Regions from separate parts of the Clostridium beijerinckii genome, predicted to be linked through region 3. Evidence: riboswitches for the same ligand, from Rfam matches in the RefSeq annotation. Region 3 holds a riboswitch; each other region holds the start of a gene.
The links. A riboswitch is a leader RNA that binds a small molecule or an ion and turns the genes downstream of it on or off. The one in region 3 is predicted to bind thiamine pyrophosphate.

Region 1 (6,394 bases), 650 kb from region 3:
AAGCATATTACTGAACTTTGGATATGGATTTGTTATATATGGTGCCATAGGTGGAGGAGCCTTGGCTATGTACTTATATTCTAGGAAAAAGTCTTGGAACATTGTTGAAATGTTGGATATGACGGTTCCAGGTCTTGCAATAGCCCAAGGTTTTGGTAGAGTTGGATGTTTTCTGGCTGGATGTTGTTATGGAGCAGAAACCAAGTTACCAATAGGCGTTACATTTCCAAAGGGATCTTTAGCACCAGCTGGAATACACGTGCATCCAACGCAAATTTATTCATCAATATTTGACTTTTTGTTAGGATTTATGCTTTTGTACTATAGTAAGAAAGAAAAACAAAAAGGAAAAATAGTGGGACTATATTTAATAGTATATAGTATAGGTAGATTTTTAGTAGAGTTTTTAAGGGATGATCCAAGAGGGAATATCGGGATTCTATCAACATCACAATTTATCGCAATATTTACTTTGGTGATTGGTATTGTTGTATTTAATAACCATAGGATTTTCAAAGGAGCGAAGAAGAACAGTGAGAAATAGTAAGTTTTTAACAATAGTTTTACCATTGGTAGTAGTCTCTAGTATGATGCTCTCAGGGTGTAGCTTCATTGATAATATAGAAGTTAAAATGAATCTTAAAAATCAACAATTTGATTATATAAAGCAAAATAAAGTCGATAAAATTATCATACAAAGTGTTAGAGATAGTGGATTTAGGTTTGTAGTTAACGATCCTAAAGCCATAGAAGACATTTACAAGATTTTATCAGATGGAAGTGAAGTTTCAAAGAAAAGCTCATTAGATCCAGATTATATTTTTGAGGTGTGCATTGGAGATGAAGTGAGAAAGTATCAGTATGTAGTTGGAGCTAACGAACATGGGACAGGAAACTTTTATGATGACGATAAGGCATTTTCAGTACCTAAAAATTTAGAGAATACAATAATGCAAAATCTTTCATTCATAAGAAAGCCAAGAGACTTTAATTATATATACTATCAATCAATATTAAAAGTTATTGATAAGAAAAAAGAAAGTTTATCCAACGGAAACAAAGTTGGAGTGAACATAGCTGGAGATACAGATTGTTTGAAATACATATTTTCTGTGGATTTAGAAGATTTTAAGAAAAGTTTGAACAAAACTTTACCTAGTGTTGATTTAGTAAATAATAATTATGAAGATTTTGATACAATAATTAAAGTGAAAAATAGAGGATATAATAGTACTGTTTTCAAAACACTAATAACAGTAGATAATAAAAAGGATAATTCCTTTGAAAGCTATTATATAACAGCAGAATATAATTATAAAGACTGGGATATTAAAATAAGTGAGCCTAATAAAACCCCACAAGATTGGTAAGCAAAGGAGCATATATAAATGAGTTGTGAAAATTGTAAAAGTAAAGACACATGTCAATCTAAAGGAACAGGATGTAGTGAAGAAAGTTTAAAGTTAACATCCAGATATGGAAATATTAAAAATGTTATAGGTATTATAAGTGGAAAAGGTGGAGTTGGTAAATCAACTGTAACTGGAATGATGGCAAGTATGTTATCTAAGAAGGGATATAAAGTAGGAGTATTGGATGCAGATATTACAGGTCCATCTATGCCTAGATTTTTTGGAGTTAACAATAAAAGAGCTAAAATAATTCCATTAGAAAATGATATGGTAAAATTTGAGCCAGTGGAAACAGAAAGCGGGATAAAAATAATTTCCATGAATCTTTTAACAGCAGTAGAAGATGAACCTGTAATCTGGAGAGGACCTGTAATTACAGGGGTGTTAAAGCAGATGTTTGTAGAAACTAATTGGGAAGAGCTTGACTATTTACTTATAGATATGCCACCAGGTACAGGAGACATTGCTTTAACTGTAATGCAGGAATTTCCTATTGATGAAATTGTAATAGTTTCTACACCACAAGATATGGTGTCTATGATAGTCAAGAAAGTTGTTATTATGGCCCAAAAGATAGGTGTAAAGATTAAGGGTGTAGTAGAGAACATGGCATATATAAACTGTCCAGATTGTGATAAAAAGATACGAGTATTTAGCAGAAAGTCATCAGAAGAAAATGCAGATTATCTTGGAATTCCTTTAATAGGAGAGCTACCAATTAATATTGAACTTACAGAAGCATTGGAGCAAGGAAAAGCAGAGGAATACGTTAAGGAGAATCCGCTATATTCACTGATATTTGAAGGATTATATTAATAGAAAACTTCTTTTCCTTATACTATATTTATTTCATTATTTTAAATTATATTATTAAATATACATAACTTAATATTTCTTGGGAAATAATAAGTTTGTAATTTGATATTAGAGGAGATGAAGTAAACCATGAAACCAAAAGTAGATAAAGATACTTGTATAGCTTGTGGATTATGTCCATCTATATGTCCAGAGTGCTTTGACATGCAGGATGATGGAAAAGCAGGAGCTATAGTTGATGAAGTTCCAGAAGGTTGTGTAGATGAGGCAAAAGAAGCAGAAGAAAGCTGTCCAGTAAATGCAATTGAAATAGAAGAATAAAATTTAATTGCAAAATACAACTAAAACGTCTAAAATAAATAATATTTATTTATTATTTGATCAAAAATAGGATTAATTTTGTTTTATAAAACAAAATTAATCCTATTTTTATTCTATATGTTTTGCATTAATAAGCTTAAAACGCAGATAAGTGAAATGTTTAATTACTACGTAGAGCTTCGAAACTTAATTGTATATATATAAATTGTTTTATATAATAGTTAGTTTGAAATAGTATTTACTGATGATGCATGAAATATTCTTTCTATAGGAAGAACAGCTAAAATTACTAAGCATATGATTCCTTCTATTCCAACCATAGGACCATTAACAAGCAAAGAATAAACTACTGGAGACATTCCTTCTGGGGCAAATGATCCAAAGAAAACTATACCAGAAATAAGATGACATAAAAATCTGACCAGTACTGCAATGCTTACCCCAACTAACTTTCTTTGTTTGAAAAATCCGGCAAGACCTAATGCTGTAAAGGGCAATGGATAATCAAACAAAACTTGAACAGGATGTAGTATATATGGATCCAGTATTAAGGTTATTACACCATAAAGAAATCCTGTTAAACATCCAACTTCAGGACCATATATGAATGCTATGAGTAATACTGGTATCATGCTGCCTAAAGTTATGCTACCACCTTGAGGAAAATGATATAATCTTAGCATTTTTAATATAGTGGCTAACGCCAATGCTATACCAATCCTAGCAATTAGTTCTGGAGTGAATTTTATCTTTCTTGCCTTAGCTAATACTATAAGCAGTAAAATACATCCTAATAAAGTTATAATGGACATTGGACTTGCAAGAATGTCTTGAATGTTTTGTGAGAAATTCTGGAAAAGTTTGGAAAACTGTTCGATCCAATCATTAAAAATTGACATAAAAAAACCTCCTTAATTGTGCTCGGAGATTATCAACCAAATAAATAGTTTAAAGTTTTTAAGAGGTTGCATTCCCTACGCTAGAATTAACTAGATCAGGTTTTAAGGGTTTATGAATATCAAATCTCAGCCGCTCGGCTCCCCTAGCACATTATAAATATATTACACTTACACTATTTTATACCTATTATTATAGATAGTCAATTAGATTGTATGTATTAAATTTGTTATTATTACTTAAATTGGAATGTGAATTTGAGCTAGAAGCAATCAAATTTATAGAGTGATGTGGGATTGTGTTATTTGGTAATTTATTTGATGAAATGGTGAAGATATCATCATTTCTATTGACAATAGTAGCATCTTTATATGTTGAATCTAATATAAAATCTTTCATAATAACAAAACAGTCCTTTCAGTAAAGATTTCTTTGTTATTATTATTTACAAGTAGAAAAGTAAGTATACTTGTAAAAGATTAAAGAACTAAATAAAAAAATATGAATTTTAATATTTAGCTCTTTAATTATGAGTAAATAGTTAACATATATATTTTTCGATTAATCTAATCTTTCAACTATAAATCCAACAAGACCAGGTCCGGTATGAACGCCAAGAGCAGGTCCTATTGATCCTCCTAAAGTACATTCAATTAGATTAGGAAGATCTTTTATAGAATCATAAAGCATTTTAGATTTCTCAGGTGCATTCCCATCTAAAACCCAAACTTTACATTTATGATTTTCTAGATAATTTGTTAATATATTTGTTAATTTAGATATACACTGTTTTATGCCTCTTATCTTACAAACCGTATGGTATATGCCGTCATCGCCAACAGTAATAATAGGCTTTAGATTGAGTACACCCGCTATAGTTCCGGCAACTTTACCAACTCGGCCTCCCTTTATTAAGTATTCTAATGTATCTATTGTAAAAAACACGTCAATCTTATCTCTAAAGGAAGGTAAGGTCATTACTATTTCATCAAAGGATTTCCTTTGCTTTATTAGGTTTAGAGTTTCAATGACCATAGCTCCTTCTGACATAGTTAAAGTCATAGAATCAAATACCAAAGTTTTCACTTCAGGGACATTTTCAGATGCAAGTCTTGCAGAGTTATAAGCGCCAGAAAGGCCACTTGATATTGTTATAATAATTGCATGTGTATATCCCTCATTTTTTACCTGTTCCAAAGCATCTGTAAAATCCTCAACGCCAGGTAAGGAAGTTTTAGGTATCTCCTTAGGCAAATATTCATATAAAGTCTTTGGTGTTATATCTATTCCATCAATATACTCTCTATCAGAGAATATAATTTTAAACGGGACTACTTTAATATTATTTTCTATTACGAAATTTGCATTCAAATCAGAAGCACTATCAGTTATTAATGCTATTTTATCCATATTAGTTCCTCCTAGAAATGTATAGTCTTAGTTTAATTATAACACTATTTGTAAAAATTACATTTCTTATAGCTTACTTAAAGAAATAATTTGTATTATAAGTTTTAAATAATAAATTCCATTATTTATAAAATTGTTTGGTTTGCATAACATGATAGTTTGAAATAAATTCTACTCAATTAAGCTTTTAGAACACAGATAATAATAATTTTCTTATAGCTTATTATGAAAAAATACTTGAAATCATAGTAAATTACAACAATAAAGATTATCTACAATAAGTCAAATATAAAAAAGTCGTAAAAAATGAATAAATCGAAAGATAATAGGATGTAAATTAAGATAATTAAAATCTAGTGGTTTAAAAATAAAAAATTAGAAGTATTGCTAATGAATACCTAATACAGTATAATAGTACGGTAGTAAAAATACTATATATTGTGCCATGGAGGGAATAATAATGCTATATGTTGTGAAACGCGATGGAAGAGAAGTTGAATTTAATTCAGATAAGATAGCTCAAGCAATTAAAGGATCAGCTAGTGAAATCGGTTTAAATTTAAAAGAAAGTCAAGTTCTAGATACCGTACATAAGGTGATTACGTATATAGAAGAAGAGTATAAAAAGACTATAACTGTAGAACAAATACAAAATTTTGTAGAGAAGGCATTAAGAGATGAGGGACACAAAGATATAGCAGTCGCTTATTCAGCATACAGACGTGAAAGAACTAAAGTCAGAGACATAAAATCAGATTTAATGAAAGCTATAAGACAAATTGGAGTTGAAACTGATAGAGATAATGCAAATGTAGGAAATAACTTCAGCTCTAAGTTATTAAGAATAGCATCTGAATCAAATAAGTGGAATACACTAGCTACTATGCCAAAGAATTTAGCAAAGGCTCATGAGAATGGAGACTTATATTATCATGACTTAGATAGCTATAATTTAACTGTAAACTGCTTGCATATACCAACAAAAGAGATATTAGAAAATGGATTTAATACTGGATATGGGACAATTAATGCTCCTAAGAGAATTGAAACCGCTGCTGAATTATCATGTATATTATTACAATCAACTCAAAATGATATGTTTGGTGGTCAATCTCATCCAGATTTTGATAATGATATGGCTATATTTGTAGAGCCAACTAGAGAAGAAATTAGAGAAGAATTATTGGAACTAGGTGTATCAGACGAAAAGTTAGAAGCTATGGTAGAAAAGAAAGTAAGAAAAAAGGTACAACAAGCAATGCAGGGTGTAGTTTATAACCTTAATACAATGCATTCTAGAGCAGGATCTCAAGTACCATTTAGTTCAATTAATATTGGTTTACCTACAAGCTCAGATGCAGCATTAGTATGCGAAGTTTTTCTTTTAGAATATGAAAAAGGATTAGGTAAAGGTGAACAACCAATTTTCCCTAATATAATTTTTAGAGTTAAATCAGGTGTTAATAGAGAAGAAAATGATGAATATTTTTATTTATATAAGCTAGCATGTAGAGTGGCTGCAAAGAGAATGAATCCAA
Region 2 (6,394 bases), 1.5 Mb from region 3:
ATCATGGGACTTTTTCAGTATATAAGTATGAAAAATTATTTATACAAAACAAAGGTGCAAGTACTTCATGAGAGGTTTCATAATCTAGACTTTAAGAAAATGTCAAAAGAAAATATGGAGGACATAACTGAAAGTGATACTAAAGAAATTTTAAAGAATTTATGGGATAAAAATATGAGTGTAGCTCTAATAAATAAAAATGGAGAGCTGTTAGGTCAAAGAAGCAATATAGATACACCTAGAGATGATGATGACGGTGACGATGATTCAAAGGAGCTAGATGAACGAAAGAGGAAAGAGATACCAGTACCAGTGCTTTCTAGAGAGAAATATATAGAGATTTGCAATGAACAAGGGAATTTAGAACATACATATGAAGTAGTAAGAGATGAAAACAATAATTATCAAATGGTTGCATGGATAAAAGTTGGGGATTTAGATACACCATCAGGGTTAATACAGTTGAGTACACCAATAGACGATATTACAAGTATCTTAGATAGGCAAGAGTATGTGCATATTGGTCTTTCAATTATGATTCTCATAGTGGGAACAATACTTGGAATCACTATTTTTAATCGAACATTGAAGCCGTTATATAAGATAACTGATACTGTGGAAGGAATAAGTGTAACTGATCTGCATACAAGACTAACGGAAGAAAGTGGTCAATTAGAAATTAATAGATTATCAAAATCCTTTAATATTATGCTTGAAAGAATAGAGACGTCATTTGAAAAGGAACAGCTTATCAAAGAAAAAATGAGACGATTTGTATCTGATGCATCACATGAATTACGTACACCACTAACTTCAATTCATGGTTTTGTTGAAGTATTATTAAGAGGGGCAGCAAAAAATCAGGAAAAATTAGATTTGGCTTTAAACAGCATATTGATGGAAAGTGAAAGGCTTGCAAAACTGGTAAATGATCTTTTAATATTAACTAGGTTAGATCAGCAGCCAGTTGTTGAAATAAAAAAGGAGAATTTGAATGATGTTATAAATGAAATAATTCCTCAACTGCAGATACTTTCTAAGGATAGAACTTTAAATATAGAGTTGAAGGATTATATAGATGTATATATAAATAAAAATCAAATTAAGCAGGTCATATTCAATATGGCTCAAAATGCTGTAATTCATACTGATAAAGAAAAAGGCGTTATAACAATTTCTATAGGTATAGAAGATTACAAAAATAAAACCTTTGCGGTTTTGAAGATATCTGATAATGGAACTGGAATACCTAAAGAGCATTTAGATAAAATATACGATAGATTTTTCAGAAGTGATTCTCACAGAGCTAGGGAACGAGGGGGATATGGATTGGGTCTTTCTATAGTAAAATCAATAATTGAGAGCAATCGTGGAAAAATAAGAGTAGAAAGTGAGCTTGGAGTTGGGACATCATTCTCAATATATTTAAAATTAGAAAATAAGGCAGATGGATTTGATGTTTCTTGATTGTGCCTAAATAAGAAAAGATGTTACAAGATAGATTGATCATATTATTTTGTAACATCTTTTTTAGTATAATTCTTTATTCTATTGATTAAAATATCAACGCATCTTTAGTTTAAGACATCGCTAAGAAAATCTAGGTGAGTAATCTTAAATAGTTCTCAGCAAATTCTAAGCTTTAACTAAGGATACATTAAGACTTTTTTGTTATAATTCCAACAATGAGGAAATTTATATATTTTAGGCGGTGAATATTATAAGTAGGGTAATAATTTTTATATTAATGGTTGTGATAATAACAGTTGTTTTATTTTTTGTACTTGTGACTGGTAAAATTGAAAAACATGAAGTTGCTAAGAGTAGTTATGCTCTTGGAACTTTGATCAACTTAATAGCAAATGGAAATAAAGCTAAAGTAGCAATAGATAAAGCGCTAGAAAGGTTAAACCAAATTGATGCTAGAATGTCAGCTTTTAAAGAAAGTAGTGATATATCAAAAATAAATTTTAATGCAGGAAATAAGGGAGAGAAAGTAAATAATGATACTTATTTTGTAGTTAAAAAAGCCATAGAATACAGTAGAATTTTAGAAGGTACTTTTGATCCAACAATAAGACCATTAGTAAAGTTATGGAGCATAGGTACAAAAGAAGAACGAATTCCGGAAAAATCTAAAATAGAGAAGGTATTAAAACTTATAAATTATAATGATGTTATTTTTGATGACAAAAATAATTTAATAATGCTAAAACATGATAAACAGGCTTTAGATGTCGGAGGTATTGCAAAAGGATTTGCGGCTGATGAAGTAAGAGATATTTTTTATCAGCATAATATTAAAAGTGCATTAATTGATTTAGGTGGAAACATTTTTGCTCTTGGAAGTAAGGAAGACGGTTCAGCTTGGAAAGTTGGAATTCAAAATCCATTTAAGCCTAGGGGAGAATTTATAGGAATATTAAGCGTAAAAAATAAATCAATAGTAACCTCAGGTAATTATGAAAGATATTTTATAAAGGATGGAAAAAAATTTCATCATATAATTGACCCTAAAACAGGATACCCATCTGAAAGTAAAATTATAAGTGCAACTATTATATCAGACAATTCAATCGACGGAGATGGCTTGTCAACTGGTGCTTATATAATTGGTATTGATAAGGCTATGAAGATTATAGAGACTATAGAGGGGATTGACGCTATATTTATTACAGAAGATAAGAAAATATATAAAACATCAGGTATTGATGAAAGTATTTTTACATTAACAGATAGTGAATTTTTTTAGATAATGTGTCCGGAGCTAAATATAGAAGTAAGGGCATAATTTAGGCAATAGGAAAGCTTTAAATCAAGCAAAATGATAAGAAGAGATAATACAGATTGAAACAAACCTCGTTAAGTTGGAATATAAGATATTAACAGGGATAAATTCAATCTGTACTATCTTTTTTTATTTAGATTTTTCTAACCATTTATTTTTTTCCTTAATTCTAAGATGTTTTAATTGACATTTCTCAGCGAATTCTCAGTTTAGATTAAGGGAGCATTAAGGTTCTATTGATATAATTCACTTAATCAAAGAAATTGCAATAGCAGATAATGAAGTGAAAATAATATTTCTATTAGAAATTAATTGGAAAAATGTGATTAATGATAATTAACATAAAAGTTTATTATTGCTAAATATAGAGAGTTAGAAAAGGGGAAAGAAATATGGCAAGTAAAATAAAGAAATCGCAGATTATAAGGCATATTATACAATTGATTGCATTTATTCTGTTACCAGGCCTTTATTCAATGACATTCAGTGAAGTAAAAACTGTATATCAAATGATTATCAATGGTAATTTTAACTTTTTGGAAGCATTACCAAGCTTAATAGAATTTATAGCTATTATGCTTTTGACTATAGTATTAGGAAGATGGTTCTGCGGTTGGATATGTGCATTTGGTGCATATAATGACTTAATATATTTTATATCAAAAAAAGTATTCAAAATAAAATTTAGAGTAGATGAAAAAGTTGATTCTATACTTAAGTATTTCAAATATGTAGTATTACTTTTTATAATAGCTATTTCATGGACTATGGGAAGCAGTATACTGGAAAGCACAAGCCCTTGGGATGTATTTGGTCAAATAACTGATGTATCTACTATTTTTTCGAGTTTACTTGTTGGATTGATATTTTTAATATTAATCACAATAGGAGCAGCGTTTATTGAGAGGTTTTTCTGCAGATATCTATGTCCTTTAGGGGCAATATTCTCTATTATTTCTAAGATTGGAATAGTTAAGCTTAATAAGCCAAAAGCTGATTGTGGTAAATGTAGAGCTTGCACAATGAATTGCTCAATGGGATTACCGCTCTATAAGGTAGATTGTGTCAAAGGTGGAGATTGTATAAATTGCTTAAAATGTACTGAAGTATGTTACAGAAATAATGCTAATGTAAATGTACTTGGAAGAGATTTAGATGCTAAGTTAACAGGATCAGTAGCTATGGCTACATTTTTAGGTATATATGGACTTACTAACTTCGCCGGCAATGCAGTAACTAAATCTGGAATCGTAACTAAGAGTAATGAAGTTTCAAGCAATATAAATTCACAAACTGAAGCTGCACCAGAAAGTTCAAAATTAAATCAAGAAACTACAAGTTCAAATACAGTTCAAAATAATGCAAGTGAATATAAAGATGGGACATACACAGGAAGTGGAACAGGCTATAGAGGAGGAACAACTAAGGTCTCTGTAACTGTGTCGAATGGGAAAATATCAAGTATACAAGCTATATCTAATCAAGATACTCCAAAGTTTTATCAAAGAGCAGAGGGAACTATAATTAAGAGCATAATTTCAAAACAATCAACATCAGTAGATACTGTATCTGGTGCAACTTATAGTTCGAAGGGTATCATGAGTGCGGTAACAAATGCTTTGAATAAAGCAAAATAATAAAATATACTTGACGTTTGAAACTTAATGGTATAACCTTTAAATTGTGAAAGAAAATTTTATAATTGAATAACTAGGGGAGCTAATATTTTGGCTGAGATTGGAAAGATTGATTTCCTAGACTCTTATAACCTGATTTGGATAATACCAGCGTAGGGAAGTATATTAATATTATTTGTGTAAGTATTGATATGATTTGTGCATAATTTATTGATGTATCCCTTGTGGATACATTTTTTTTATGCAAAATAATTAACTTCTTTTAAGGTTAATCAATTTAAACGTCATTGTAAAGGTGATTTAGCAAATTTATTTCACATTAAAAAGTAAGTTTATTGATTTTATTATTAAAGGAGTGATTTTTAATGAAAGAAAAGAGTAAAGCACAGAAGATGGCACTAAGTGGTGTATTAATCGGTATTTCTGTTATTTTTGGAACATTTTCAATACCGATTGGAGCTGCTAAAATATCTCCAATACAACATTTCGTAAATGTAGTTGGAGCAATAACACTTGGGCCATTATATGCTCTTATGAATGCATTTGTGACATCTCTAATAAGAAATTTCATGGGAACAGGAAGTTTATTGGCTTTTCCAGGAAGCATGGTAGGAGCATTGCTTGCAGGAATTCTTTATAAAAAATTTAGAAAGCCGGGTATTGCAGTAATTGGAGAAATAATTGGAACTGGAATATTAGGAGCATTATTAGCTTATCCTATAGCTACAATGGTGTTAGGAAAACAAGTTGCGGTTTTTGTATATGTTGTTCCGTTTATATCAAGTTGTAGTGTTGGAGCGATTATAGCTTACTTTTTTATAAAAGTTCCTGTCATTAAAAAAATACTAGTAGATAATGAGTTTCAAGTAAAAAGAGAGGAAACTAATAACATAGATAAGATTTAAATGAAATATTACAGGTGAAAGGATGAGTTTATGTTTAGAGCATTAACTATTGCAGGATCAGATACTTGTGGAGGAGCAGGAATTCAAGCGGATTTAAAAGCTTTCTCAGCAAATGGAGTATATGGGATGAGTGTTATCACAGCGGTAACGGCTCAAAATACTATGGGGGTTTTTGGAATTCAAGATATAAATCCTGAAATGATTGAATCTCAGATAGATGTTATTTTTGAAGATATAAGAGTAGATGCTATAAAAATAGGAATGGTTTCTAAAATTGAATCTATAAAAGCTATATCAAAATCTTTGAGAAAAGTTGGTAAGCTACCAGTGATAGTTCTAGATCCAGTTATGATTTCTAAAAGTGGATTTAATCTGTTATCGAAGGATTCAAAAGATACTTTAGTTAAGGAATTATTTCCATTAGCAACATTAATAACTCCTAATTTACCAGAGGCAGAAGAAATTTTAGGGATGAAAATAGAAAACTTAGATGAAATGAAGGAAGCGGCCTTGAAACTTAAAGAATTTGGTCCGAAGGCAGTTTTAGTTAAAGGAGGGCATTTAGAAGGGGAAGCAACAGACTTGTTATATGATGGAAATAACTTTCTTGTTCTAAAGCAAGAAAGAATAAATACTACTCACACTCATGGAACAGGATGTACTTTATCTTCAACTATAGCAGCAAATTTAGCTAAGAATATGACAATAGAGGAAGCGGTTAGAAGTGGTAAAGAATATATAACATGTGCAATCGAACATGGTTTTGAGCTTGGTAAAGGTGTAGGACCTACTAACCATTTTTACGAGCTATATAAGAAAGCAGGAATGATTGAATAATACTATAGAACTCAAGTTAAATTTTATAACTAATAAATTAAATAATAATGGTATGAGGAGAGGGAAAGAAATGAATTATAAAACACAAATGGAAGCAGCTAAAAAAGGTATAGTCACAAAGGAAATTAAAATAGTAGCGGAAAAAGAAAGAATTTCAGAAGAAAAATTAATGAAACTTGTTGCAGAAGGTAAAGTGGCTATACCGGCCAATATCAACCATAAATCAC
Region 3 (6,394 bases):
AAGAAGATTTCAACCAGTAATTATAGATGAACCTACAGTGGAGGATACAATTGCAATACTAAGAGGATTAAAAGAAAGGTTTGAAATCCATCATGGGATTAGAATTCATGATTCAGCTATAGTAGCTGCTGCAAAGCTTTCTGATCGATATATTCAAGATAGATATATGCCTGATAAGGCAATTGATTTAATTGATGAAGCTGGAGCTATGATAAGATCTGAGATAGATTCCCTTCCAACAGAACTTGATGTTATAAGAAGAAAAATATTTAAGTTAGAAATAGAAAAAGAAGCTCTATCAAAAGAGAAGGATGAGGGCTCAAAAAATAGGTTAGATGACCTAGAGAAAGAACTTGCAGGATTAAAAGAAAAGAATGATGAAATGACTGCAAAATATACCAAAGAAAAAGAGCAAATCACAGCTATTAAAACCTTAAAAAGTGAGTTAGATGATGCTAGAGGAGAAATAGAAGTAGCTCAGAGAAACTTTGATTATAATAAAGTTGCTGAGATTCAATATAGTAGGATTCCTGCTTTAGAAGAAAAAATCAAGCAAAAAGAAATTGAACTAAGAGAAAATTATGAAGGTGCTTTATTAAAAGAGGAAGTAACAGAGCAAGAGGTATCTGCTGTACTTTCTAAATGGACTGGAATTCCTGTAACTAATTTACTTGAAGGAGAAAGAGAAAAACTTTTAAGACTAGAAGATGATATGAGTAATAGAGTTATAGGGCAGGGTGAGGCGATAGAAGCTGTAACTAATGCAATACTCAGAGCAAGAGCTGGGCTTAAAGATATCAATAGACCAATAGGATCATTTATATTCCTAGGGCCAACAGGAGTTGGTAAAACAGAGCTTGCAAAAACACTAGCTAGAAATTTATTTGATTCAGAAGAAAATATTATTCGTATTGATATGTCAGAATATATGGAGAAGCACTCAGTATCTAGATTAGTTGGAGCGCCTCCAGGATATGTAGGTTATGATGAAGGTGGTCAGCTAACAGAAGCTGTAAGAAGAAAACCATATAGTGTAATTTTATTTGATGAAATTGAAAAAGCGCATGAAGATGTGTTTAATATATTCCTTCAGATATTAGATGATGGTAGACTAACTGATAATAAGGGTAAAACAGTAGATTTTAAAAATACTATAATAATTATGACTTCAAATATTGGAAGTGAATATTTATTAGAAAATACTAATGAAGATCATGTTGATGAAGAAATAAAATCAAAAGTAATGAGTGTTTTAAAATCAAGATTTAAACCGGAATTTTTAAATAGAGTAGACGATACTATAATGTTTAAACCTTTGGCAGAGTCTGGTATTAAGAAAATTATAGATATATTCTTAAGAGAAGTAAGTTTGAGGTTAAAAGATAAAAATATCGAAATAGAAGTTACAGATAAAGCAAAAACAATAATGGCAAGAGAAGGTTATGATGTAGTTTATGGAGCAAGGCCATTAAAAAGATATATACAGAACACTTTAGAGAATAGACTCGCTAGGATGATAATTAAGGGTGAACTAAGTTATGGATCTAAGGTTTTGATTGATAGTAAAGATGAAGAAATAATAATAAAACCACTTTAGTAAAAAATAAGTTTTATAAAATTCCTGTAGATAAATGTGATCTATAGGAATTTTTTTATTCTTTAGTGATTAAGAAAAATCCGTTAGCAACTTTTTTAGCAGTTAATAGGAATGGTGACATTTGTATGAGATAATATATTTTAATTCTTCATAATAGTTATATATGTAAATAATAATTAAAATAAGAAAAGAGGCAACTTTTAGCAAGTGCCTCTTTATAATTTATATTCTTTAAAAAATATTTCATTTTACTTGTTTAGAGTCTAGTTAAACTTTTTTCTTAATTCTAAATATCGCTACAATTACAGGAACTGATATTACAGCACTCACTATAGCTTCAGGAACTCCATTTGTTAAACCAATGGTTGCAATTGCAATACCAGCAGTTTGTGGGTTTATCTTTAAAATAGCAGAGTATCTTTCTAAATAGAATACGTAAGTTAAACCCAAAACACCTATAGTGTTAATTAATGTAGCACAGATTGATGCGATTGCGATACTAATGCTTTGATTTTTAAATCTCTTTCTAAGAAGTATATACACATAGTATGCTACAATTCCAATTAGGACTCTAGGAACTAATGCAATTATAGGATTCCAAAATATAAATGATGTTGGACCAGGAGCAGTAAAATTTTGATACATTGAGAATAAACCAAAAACTAATCCAACTAGGGATCCAACTATAGGTCCTTCAACTATCGCACCTATAATAACTGGAATATGCATTATAGTAGCTTTTACAGGTGGAATTGGTATGAACCCAAGTCCAGTTAATCCTAAGAAAATTGAAATTGCAGAAAGCATTCCGATCATTGCAATCTGTCTAACTGAAAATTTAGATTTAGTATAGCCTCTTTCCATAAGGTACCTCCGTTCTTATTCCTTGACATATGGATATAATTCGGAAAAATATATAATATATACGAATTTCCGTTCAGCTTCTAATTGAATACCGACATATATTATTTTACCACGTTAGAAAAAATGTTCAATTATATTTTAAAAATATAAACTTAAATATAGGAATAATAATTACTGTTTCTATACTTAATTATGTTAACTTAGAAAAAAGTTGATTTATATTTAAAATATGATTAAATTCACAAGTCTAATTTATGGATTTGATCCATAAAAATTTGAATTATAAGAAATAAAATGATAATATATAACCATAATAGAAATTGAATAGTATAAAAAGGCTAGGGGTGCTAATTTAATTGGCTGAGAGAAGCTTATTTGCTTTAACTCTTTTGACCTGATGTGGCTAATACCACCGTAGGGAAGCAATAAATATTTTAGAAGATTTATAAGACTTACCTTAGGGTAAGTCTTTTTATTCTCTAGTAATTTATTATGGAAGCCAAATAAGTAGATGTTCTGCCCATTGGTAGTATAAATTATGAAAAAAGACTGATAAGAAAATAATGAGTAAATAATAAGTAGATACATTAAGTTTTAAAATTTATTTAGATTGGGGATATTAGTTTGAAAGTTTTAGTAAATGAAAGAGAAATAGATATTGAGGGAGAAATTACTGCATTTGAAGTTAGAAACAAGATAAAAAGTGATGCGGATATAGTTATTTTAAATGGCTTTCCAATTAAACAAGATTATTCTCTAAATGAAGGAGATAAAGTTACTTTAATCAAGAGAGGCGAGGTGCCTAAAAAAGAAGAGTTAGAGGCATTAATGGTAAGTAGACATACTCCAAAGGTTCACGAGAAAGTTAAGAAGGCGAAGATAGCTATTGCTGGACTTGGTGGACTGGGTTCAACAGTAGCATTAGCATTGGGAAGAGTTGGTGTTGGACACATAAAAATAATAGATTTTGATGTGGTTGAACCAAGTAATTTAAACAGACAACAATACTTTATAAGACATATTGGAATGAAAAAATGCCATGCATTAAAAGAAATATTGTTAGAAATCAATCCGTTCATAAATATCGAAGTTGTTGATACGTATGTAGATAAGGATAACATTAAAGATTTATTTGAGGATATGGATATTGTAATTGAAGCATTTGATGGCGCAGAAAATAAAGCGATGATAGTTAGAGAAGTTTTACTTCAGACAGAAAAGCCAAAGGTTATTTCAGCATCAGGTATGGCAGGGTATTATTCTAATAATCTAATAATTAGCAAAAAAATAAATACAAGGCTATATATGTGTGGAGACTTTAAAAATGAGGCAAAAGTAAATGAGGGGTTAATGGCACCTAGGGTTGGTATCGCAGCTTGTCATGAAGCGAATATGGCTCTTAGATTAATATTAGGGGAAGAGGTATAAACTAAAGATGTCTGTAATTGGAATAACAAATAGAAAACTTTGTAGTGACTTTTTTTATCAAATAAAGAAAATATCAGAATCTAATCTAGATTTCTTAATTATACGAGAAAAAGATTTAAGCAGTGAAGAGCTAATAATATTAGTTTTGAAAGTAAAAGAGGAACTGAAAAATACAAATATCAGAATAATACTAAATTCCAATATAGATATTGCTAGAAAGTCCAATGTTGATGGAATTCAGTTATCATTTAATGATTTTATAAATATTAGTAACAAGTTATGCACAGGAAGAGCAATAAATTCTAAAGAAATAGTGGATAATTTTCGATTTAGTGGGAATAAATATAAAATATATAAGATGATAGGCGTTTCAATACATAGTTGCGAAGAAGGTATACAGGCGGCTAAATTAGGAGCAGACTATGTTATTTATGGCCATGTGTTTGAAACTGATTGCAAAAAAGGGCTCCCTCCTAGAGGGATTAAGGAAATAGAGGCTCTTTCCAAGAAGATTAACATTCCCATCATCGGAATAGGCGGAATAAATCAAGATAATTATAAGAAAGTATTGGATGCTGGAGCAAGTGGAATTGCTATAATGTCTAGTTTAATGAAAGACAAAAATCCTGAAGAATTAGTGAAATCTCTTTCTAAATAAACATTACTTTGATATATAAAAATCAAAGTACAAATACGAATAATTAAAATCAGCTAATATTAAAACCTAAAAACACTTGTAAATCTTAAGTGTTCATTATAAACTCTTTAAAGAAAGATATATTAAAGAATAATTAGTATCTATGACCTGGATGCTATTAAGATAATAAGGAGAAATGAAATAATGAGTACAATTGCAGGAAAAGGTTGTCCAAGAATTATACCAGATGGAGAAAAAAAGCCACTAGAAGAGATTGAAAAAGCTATAATTAAAAGCTATAGAAAGCATATTTGGTCAAAATTTGTTAAGGCAATTAAAGAATATAATTTAATTCAAGAAGGAGATAAAATTGCTGTTGGAATTTCTGGAGGAAAAGATAGTATACTTATGGCAAAATTATTTCAGGAGTTGCAAAGACATGGTCAAGTTAAATTTGAATTAGTATTTTTAGCTATGGATCCAGGGTATCATCCAGATATAAAAAATTTACTAATAGAAAATTGTGACCATCTAAATATTCCGATTCATATGTATGAGTCAGGCATTTTTGATGTTGTTGATAAAATGGCTAAGGATTACCCATGTTACTTATGCGCAAGAATGAGAAGAGGCTCTCTTTATGCAAAAGCAAAAGAATTTGGATGTAATAAACTTGCATTAGGACATCATTATAATGATGTAATTGAAACAACTATGCTAAACATTTTATATGGTGGTAATTTTAAGACAATGTTGCCTAAATTAAAAGCCAAAAACTTTGAAGGTTTAGAATTAATTAGGCCTATGTATTTTATAGAGGAAGAGTATATAAAAAGATTTATAAATTATAGTGGTATATGGCCATTGAATTGCGCTTGCATGGTTGCAGCTGAAAGAATAGGTAATAAGAGATATGAAATAAAAGATCTTATTAAAGAATTAAAGAAGAATTTTAGTGGAGTTGAAAAGTCTATATTTAAAGCAGCTGAAAATGTTAGTATGGATTCAATATTAGGTTGGCAAAAAGGTGAAGAAAAGCATTCTTTTCTAGATTATTACGATGAAGAGTAGACTTAAGTAACTAAAAGTATTTATTAATTTGAAAATGTATGTTATGCTATAATTAACCATATACCAATAGATGAAAAGGAAGAGTAGAGATGGAAAATAATCCTATGGGGATCAGTGATCCAAACATATTGTTAAGTGTAATAAACATGAAATTAAGAGATCAATATGGGTCATTAGATATTCTTTGTGATGATTTAGAATTATCTAAAGACGATATAATAAATATATTAATAAATATCGGATATAAATACGATGAAGAAGAAAATCAATTTAAGAATTAGAGTCTTAATAAATAATTATTCATAAAGTTAGGAAGGTGATGTTATATGAATTTAAAAAAGACAGGCAAATTAATTACTGTTATAGCAGCAACAGCAGCTTTAATAGCATCATTAGCAAATGATAAGAAATCTAAAGATTCTAACAAACAGGAATAGTATAAATTAGAGAATTATGTGAAGGATTGTATATATATGATTAGGGAGGAACTTCAATTAAATCATGAGGAAATATTTGATTCTATAGCAATTTTGGGCGTTAATATAATTTGGAATCAATCAGAGCTTAAATTAATAATTGATGATACAATGAAAAGTTTTTTTGAAGAGTATGATACTAAGAATGAAACTTTAGATCAATTTATAAATTTTGTTGTTGAAGAAGATAAACAAAATGTTTTAAGCTTTTTCTCTCAAGATTTAAAGAGACACTATATAAATAGAGAACAAATGCAGCTACAATATAAGATGGAAAGTCCTAGGGGGAACATTGTTGAGTTTATTCTTGTCGGGAAGTCA

Region 1: another riboswitch for thiamine pyrophosphate. It lies ahead of thiT (energy-coupled thiamine transporter ThiT); the one in region 3 lies ahead of thiF (sulfur carrier protein ThiS adenylyltransferase ThiF).
Region 2: another riboswitch for thiamine pyrophosphate. It lies ahead of thiW (energy coupling factor transporter S component ThiW); the one in region 3 lies ahead of thiF (sulfur carrier protein ThiS adenylyltransferase ThiF).

The regions. Positions count from the first base shown of each region.
Region 1 is NZ_CP144906.1:79,814-86,207, forward strand. It holds gene PZA12_RS00355 (prolipoprotein diacylglyceryl transferase) at 1-544, shown strand, start outside; gene PZA12_RS00360 (hypothetical protein) at 588-1,370, shown strand; gene PZA12_RS00365 (Mrp/NBP35 family ATP-binding protein) at 1,389-2,228, shown strand; gene PZA12_RS00370 (ferredoxin) at 2,358-2,549, shown strand; gene thiT (energy-coupled thiamine transporter ThiT) at 2,771-3,448, opposite strand; TPP riboswitch at 3,503-3,603, opposite strand; gene PZA12_RS00380 (DegV family protein) at 4,008-4,856, opposite strand; gene PZA12_RS00385 (anaerobic ribonucleoside triphosphate reductase) at 5,317-6,394, shown strand, end outside.
Region 2 is NZ_CP144906.1:4,789,472-4,795,865, reverse strand. It holds gene PZA12_RS21845 (sensor histidine kinase) at 1-1,467, shown strand, start outside; gene PZA12_RS21840 (FAD:protein FMN transferase) at 1,748-2,752, shown strand; gene PZA12_RS21835 (4Fe-4S binding protein) at 3,181-4,425, shown strand; TPP riboswitch at 4,491-4,601, shown strand; gene thiW (energy coupling factor transporter S component ThiW) at 4,791-5,330, shown strand; gene thiD (bifunctional hydroxymethylpyrimidine kinase/phosphomethylpyrimidine kinase) at 5,361-6,167, shown strand; gene thiC (phosphomethylpyrimidine synthase ThiC) at 6,238-6,394, shown strand, end outside.
Region 3 is NZ_CP144906.1:733,777-740,170, forward strand. It holds gene clpB (ATP-dependent chaperone ClpB) at 1-1,597, shown strand, start outside; gene PZA12_RS03580 (ECF transporter S component) at 1,865-2,461, opposite strand; TPP riboswitch at 2,792-2,899, shown strand; gene thiF (sulfur carrier protein ThiS adenylyltransferase ThiF) at 3,086-3,889, shown strand; gene PZA12_RS03590 (thiamine phosphate synthase) at 3,897-4,547, shown strand; gene PZA12_RS03595 (tRNA 2-thiocytidine biosynthesis TtcA family protein) at 4,731-5,597, shown strand; gene PZA12_RS03600 (DUF4250 domain-containing protein) at 5,687-5,878, shown strand; gene PZA12_RS03605 (putative bifunctional diguanylate cyclase/phosphodiesterase) at 6,071-6,394, shown strand, end outside.